Regions from separate parts of the Staphylococcus sp. HMSC068C09 genome, predicted to be linked through region 3. Evidence: riboswitches for the same ligand, from Rfam matches in the RefSeq annotation. Region 3 holds a riboswitch; each other region holds the start of a gene.
What was found. A riboswitch is a leader RNA that binds a small molecule or an ion and turns the genes downstream of it on or off. The one in region 3 is predicted to bind S-adenosylmethionine.
Positions count from the first base shown of each region.

Region 1: it holds a riboswitch for S-adenosylmethionine, as region 3 does, so the genes downstream of both, HMPREF2930_RS05420 (methionine ABC transporter ATP-binding protein) here and HMPREF2930_RS09840 (aminotransferase class I/II-fold pyridoxal phosphate-dependent enzyme) in region 3, are expected to answer to the same signal.
Region 2: it holds a riboswitch for S-adenosylmethionine, as region 3 does, so the genes downstream of both, HMPREF2930_RS04170 (homoserine O-acetyltransferase MetX) here and HMPREF2930_RS09840 (aminotransferase class I/II-fold pyridoxal phosphate-dependent enzyme) in region 3, are expected to answer to the same signal.

Region 1 covers NZ_KV813756.1:130,131-132,401, forward strand. Annotated here, with positions in the region: gene gcvH (glycine cleavage system protein GcvH) at 72-452, shown strand; gene HMPREF2930_RS05410 (toprim domain-containing protein) at 589-975, shown strand; gene HMPREF2930_RS05415 (thioredoxin family protein) at 968-1,267, shown strand; SAM riboswitch class I at 1,322-1,426, shown strand; gene HMPREF2930_RS05420 (methionine ABC transporter ATP-binding protein) at 1,511-2,271, shown strand, end outside.
Region 2 covers NZ_KV813755.1:14,542-16,812, forward strand. Annotated here, with positions in the region: gene HMPREF2930_RS04165 (YybS family protein) at 1-209, opposite strand, end outside; gene HMPREF2930_RS04170 (homoserine O-acetyltransferase MetX) at 299-1,267, opposite strand; SAM riboswitch class I at 1,339-1,439, opposite strand; gene HMPREF2930_RS04175 (AzlD domain-containing protein) at 1,525-1,854, opposite strand; gene HMPREF2930_RS04180 (AzlC family ABC transporter permease) at 1,851-2,271, opposite strand, start outside.
Region 3 covers NZ_KV813778.1:67,316-69,586, forward strand. Annotated here, with positions in the region: gene HMPREF2930_RS09835 (aggregation-promoting factor C-terminal-like domain-containing protein) at 1-472, shown strand, start outside; partial or broken gene HMPREF2930_RS11905 (dehydrosqualene desaturase) at 871-1,031, shown strand; SAM riboswitch class I at 1,095-1,209, shown strand; gene HMPREF2930_RS09840 (aminotransferase class I/II-fold pyridoxal phosphate-dependent enzyme) at 1,278-2,271, shown strand, end outside.

The sequences.
Region 1 (2,271 bases), on a different contig from region 3:
ATATTAATAGTTGAATGAAAACTTACGGTATGGCATCATTAAATTGTAATTATTTTTAGGAGGGGATTTTCGTGGCAGTACCGAGCGAATTCAAATATTCTAAGGAACATGAATGGGTTAAAGTTGAAGGAAATACGGCAACAATTGGTATTACTGAATACGCGCAAGGTGAATTAGGAGACATCGTATTTGTCGAATTACCAGATGTCGATGATGAAATTAATGAAGGGGATACATTTGGTAGTGTTGAATCAGTAAAGACAGTATCTGAATTGTATGCACCTGTCTCTGGTAAAATTGTTGAAACAAATGACGAATTAGAAGATAGTCCAGAATTTGTTAATGAATCACCTTATGAAAAAGCATGGATGGTAAAAGTTGAATTAAGTGACGAAAGTCAATTAGATGAATTACTATCAGCTGAACAATACTCTGAAATGATTGGCGAATAATTTTTTAAAACTCCTTGATATTAAATCTAGGAGTTTTTTATATAATTATATTAATTATCTGTAAATTGTGTTTATATTCATCAATAACGTGAAAAAGTAAATGATTGTTTAATATCGACTTAGAAGGTGGATGAACATGGCAATTTTAAATAAAGTTATCATTGTTGAAGGTAAATCTGATAAGAAGAAAGTGCAACAAGTCATTGCTGAACCTGTAAATATTATTTGTACACATGGTACAATGAGTATCGACAAACTAGACGATATGATAGAAACGTTATATGGAAAACAGGTCTATATTCTTGCCGATTCAGATGATGAGGGCGAAAAAATTAGAAAGTGGTTTAAACGTTATTTAAGTGAAAGTGAACATATCTATGTAGATAAAACATATTGTGAAGTCGCACGTTGTCCCAAAAATTATCTTGCTCATGTATTGAGTAAATACGGATTTAACGTAAAAAAAGAGAAAAAACTTATACCTAATTTAAGTTCTGAAAGGTTAGTACTTGTGAATGAATAATTCTATTAAAATCGAAGACATCAAAGAACACTTTGATAAAGATAAACATTTAATATTTGGATATACTCCTATGTGTGGAACATGTAAGATTTCAGAGCGCATGCTAGATATTGCAAATGATATCGAACAATTACCACTTAAAAAAATTGATTTAAATTTCCATAAGTATTTTAGTGAAGAATATAAAATTATGTCTGTACCTGTACTGTTAATTATGGATAAGGATAAAGAGGTAGATAGAATCTATGCATTTCAATCCGTGCCATATTTGTTAGAAAAGTTAAAAAAATGATTGACGAATTATTAGTACAGTGATAGGATATAAATTAATTAAATAGTGCGAAAACTCTTATCGAGAGAGGTGGAGGGATGTGCCCTACGAAGCCCGGCAACCGTCTATAATGGAAATGGTGCCAATTCACATAAAGTTTAAGACTTTAGAAGATGAGAGAAAGATAATTTTAAATGCTTTCTCATCTCTCTAGATGGGAAAGCATTTTTTAATTACATAAGGAATTTAAGGGAGGCATTTAACGTGATTGAGTTAAATCAAGTTGTTAAACGCTATCACACAAAGAACAAAGATGTACTAGCAGTAGATCACGTTGACTTGAATATAGAATCAGGCTCAATTTTTGGAGTGATTGGGTTTTCTGGTGCTGGTAAAAGTACGTTAATTCGAATGTTTAATAATCTAGAAGAACCGACTTCAGGGGATATCATTATAGATGGAGACAATATTAACAAACTTTCTAAGTCAGATTTGAGAAAAAAACGACAAAAAGTAAGTATGATTTTCCAACATTTTAATTTGTTATGGTCACGTACTGTCATTAGTAATATTATGTTCCCACTAGAAATAGCTGGAGTATCTCGTGCAGAAGCAAAACAAAGAGCTTTAGAACTTGTAGAGTTGGTCGGTTTAAAAGGTCGTGAAAAAGCTTATCCTTCAGAATTATCAGGTGGTCAAAAACAAAGAGTTGGGATTGCTCGTGCATTAGCGAATGATCCGAATGTCTTATTATGTGACGAGGCTACAAGTGCGCTAGATCCACAAACAACGGATGAAATTTTAGATTTACTATTAAAAATAAAAGAAGAAAGAAATCTAACGATTGTGATTATTACACATGAAATGCAAGTGATTAGACGCATATGTGATGAAGTTGCAGTGATGGAAAATGGGCGTGTTATTGAGCAAGGTAATGTTGATGAAGTATTTGAAAATCCTCAACATGAGGTGACAAAACGATTCGTGAAAGACGATTTAGACGACGATTTTGAAGATTCAATTAA
Region 2 (2,271 bases), on a different contig from region 3:
GTATTCCCTAATAAGGTCGTGATGACTACAGTGAGTAAAGCTCCAATTCCAAATGTAGCAATTGATTTATGCCACATGATAATCCCTGGAATGGTAGCGAATAAACATAGAATCAGACCAATTATTGGCAATACATACGTAACTAAAGCAACTGCTACAAGCACGATAGTTCCTATAATTATTGCTTTAGGATGTACTTTTGAAAACACATTCGCCACTCCTATACTTTTTTGACTATAACGTCTATTTTAACCTCTATATTCAAATTAAACAAATGTGTTAACTGTTCTCTTATCTATTATTTTCGTTTGAATTTCGAAACTTTTAAAAAGTGATACAAGTTAGGTGCCCAGTCATTAAAATTAAGTAAAAAACCATCATGGCCTACGTTGTCTGGAACAAAAAAGTGACGATGATATTTAAAACGTTCTCCTACTGCTCTAACTTGATCATCTGGATATAACAAGTCATCTGTAAAGCCCATAGTTAGTACTTTTGTATTTAAAGATTGGAAGACCTCATCCACATCATCGCGCTGACGATCAAGATGATGACTATCTAAGACATTCAACATCGTTAAGTAACACGATAAATCGTAGGATTCTTTAAACTTATTGCCTTGATAACGTTGATAATTGACTACTTCATCTGGTGTGAAACGCGCGTCATAACTTTTTGAAGAACGATATGTTAAGAATCCAAGTTGTCTTGCAATACTAAGTCCCTCTTTACCTCCAATATGAATCGCTTCACGTGCAATTTCATTGAAAGCACGACTGTATGAAGAGGTTTTATCTGTAGCTGCTAAGATGACTGCCTTATCTACTTCGAATTGATGATTATATAATAATTCCATCACTTGCATGCCACCTAAACTGCCACCAATTAAAATATCGATTTTAGTAAATCCAAGGGCCTTTATTCCCAATTCAATTGCCTTAACTATATCTCTTAATGTTATTGTTTTAGGAAAATGAGCATCGTTTAATGGGGAGCTTGAACCAAAAGGACTTCCAATAACATTAAAAGTAAGAAACTGATAATCATAGATTGGCATATAACCACCATCAATGATTTCACGCCACCATCCAGGATGTTCATCTGTACCATAAGTTAAATGATTACCAGTCAGAGCATGACAAACCACAACAAGCGGTTGTCCCGAATAACCTACGTGCTCATAACGCAATTTTAGATTCTCAATTGTTTCACCTGATTCTGTTGTAAAAGCACCTAAATGTAATGTATCTACTGTATAATTTGTCATGCTATGCCTCCTTAGAATAAAAAAATCGCTTCTACTCTTAATTTTAAAAGTGTGAAGCGATAATACTTTAGTACTTATCATTCGAGTATCTCGTTGGTTGTAGCACCGTACAATGATTTGTCGGTTGCTGAAGCTTCATAGGGCCAATTCCCTCTACTTCTCAAAATAAGAGTATCTATATATTGATTGCATTGTTTAATTTAAATTTATTTTAATACAATTGTCTGGTTAACTTCAATGCGCAGTAAATAAATGGATTAAAAGAACCATCGTATACCTGCAATGAATATAATACCTACAATAATAGTAATGGTTAGACTACGCGTCACAACTGCGATAATGACTGTAGGAATGGTTGCTACAATGAATGGAATATTTAATTCAAAGCCCTGCATGCCTTTATGTTGAACGATAAAACTATCAATAACTAGCGCAGTGAATAATGAAATCGGAATAAATGACAGCCATTTGATGACTGTTTCTGACAGTTGAATACGTGAAATCATTAAAAAGGGTACGACACGTACAATTAATGTCACTAATCCACATAAAACGATGAGTAAAAGCATATGTCCAGTTATCGTCATCGATCCATCACCACCCCAAGTGTTGCAGCACAAATTGATGTAACAAGAATGGCCACATAAGAGGGCATCAACCAACTTAAAATGAACATCATTACAATAACGAACGCAATTAATACGATATATATACTTATTTTGGAACGTGTAATCGTTTCAAATTGAGCCATAGCCAAGAAAATAAACATAGCTGTAATCGCAAAGTCTAATCCTAACATTTCAGGATGAGAGATGTATTTCCCAAAGACTGCTCCTAACACACAAGCGATTGCCCAAAATGAATAAGCAGTAATATTTAATCCATGTAACCATCGGTCATTAATTGTTTCCCCTTTTAAGTGTGGCGTTATAGCAACCCCAAAGGTCTCGTCAGTAAGAAGAGAAGACAAAGCTAAACGATTCCATATACCATAATCTTTATAA
Region 3 (2,271 bases):
TTACACTGGTGGTGCTGACACAGCTCAATCAACTACTGACTACACTGAGTCTTATAATCAAGCTTCAACTCAATCAGTAAGTTCAAATAATCAAGCTAGCACTTCAAATGTAAAAGCTGTTTCAGCTCCAGTACAAAGAACGTCTAGCTACAATAACTACAGTGCTCGTACAACTTCATACTCAGCACCAAAAACAACTTCATACTCAACTGCTTCAACTGGTGGATCAGTTAAAGCTCAATTCTTAGCTAACGGTGGTACTGAAGCTGCTTGGAACGCTATCGTAATGCCAGAATCAAGCGGTAACCCAAATGCTTCTAATGGTCAATACCATGGTTTAGGCCAAACTAATCAATCATGGGGTACTGGTTCAGTAGCATCACAAACTCAAGGTATGGCTAACTATGCTAAATCACGTTACGGTTCATGGGATGCAGCAATTGCTTTCCGTAATGCTAACGGTTGGTGGTAAGATTTAAGTAGATAACTGGATAGGATATCGAGTTATTGAAATAAAGCCTGGGACATTATTAAATGTCTCAGGTATTTTTAATATATTGACAATTGATGACTGAATTGAAAATGTGCTTGTTTAAGCTTTTTCAACTTTAGTCTTTTTTGCTGAAGTGGGACGACGAATTCAAAGTGAATTCTATCCCACTTCTTTTTTATTAAATAATGTCATGTATATTCTAAACGATGAATGGATAAAAAAATTTAACTAAAGAAGATGTTTATTTATAAGATGACTATCGTAATGTGATGTATTGAACTAGTTCATTGGTTTTCTATACTGTCAGTTATTATTTTTGTGAGAACGTCTGCCTATATTAAAATAAATGATATATTAAATACTTTATTAGTGAATTTACTGAGACACAAAATAATTATTATCTGTCCTGTAATTATATAGATTTATATTTTTCAGGCGTAAAGCAAGCATATATCCAGACGGAGACGTACCCATTGTATTAACAAGTGCTAAAATAACAGCAGAGGCTATGTTAGAAGATATAAAAAATATGAAATAGAATAAATAAATCTGAAAATTGACAATTATCAGTGTAATGTTAAAATAAGACTTAATACGTAAGAACTTATCGAGAGAAGTGAAGGGATTTGGCCCAATGAAACTTCAGCAACAGGCTTCATAAATATAAAGTACTGTGCTAACTCCAAGAGGATAATAAATAACCTCAAAGATAAGTGACATATATCTCATGAAGCTATATGCCACACAAAAGTGGTATATAGCTTTTTATTTAAGGAGGAATAACATGGTTATTTCAAAAAGATTAGCAGCCATTCCTGATAGCTATTTTGGAAAAACGATGGGACGTAAAGTAGAACATGGCCCTTTACCACTTATTAATATGGCAGTAGGCATTCCCGATGGTGAAACACCAGAAGGTATTATTGAGCATTTTTCTGAAGCGATTCGGATTCCTGAAAATCAAAAATATGGTGCCTTTCATGGTAAAGAATCATTTAAAGAGGCCATTGTTAATTTTTACCAACGTCAGTACAATGTGACATTAGATAAAGAAGATGAAGTATGTATTTTATATGGTACAAAAAATGGACTAGTAGCTTTACCTACATGTGTTGTTAATCCTGGAGAAAATGTGCTACTTCCGGATCCTGGATATACAGATTATTTAGCAGGAGTGATGCTCGCAGATGCCAATCCGGTTCCATTAAATTTAGATCCTCCAGATTATTTGCCAAATTGGGATAATGTAGATAAGAGAGTACTAGACAACACAACGCTTGTTTATTTAACATATCCCAATAATCCAACAGGATCAACGGCTACAAAAGAAGTATTTGATGAAGCAATTGAACGATTCAAAGGTACAAATACAAAAATTGTGCACGACTTTGCTTATAGTGCTTTTGGCTTTGATGCTAAAAATCCAAGCATACTTGCTTCAGAACACGGTAAAGATGTCGCTATTGAAATTTTCTCACTTTCAAAAGGATATAATATGTCAGGTTTCCGAGTGGGTTTTGCAGTAGGAAATAAAGACATGATTCAAGCATTAAAGAAATATCAAACGCATACAAATGCTGGAATGTTTGGTGCGTTACAAGATGCAGCGACGTATGCACTTAATCATTATGATGAATTTTTAGAAGAACAGAATGAAACATTTAAACGGCGTCGAGATAAGTTTGAAGCAAAATTAAGTGAAGCCCATCTACCATTTGTGCATTCTAAAGGCGGTATCTATTCATGGTTACGTACACCTCCAGGTTATGATAGTGAAA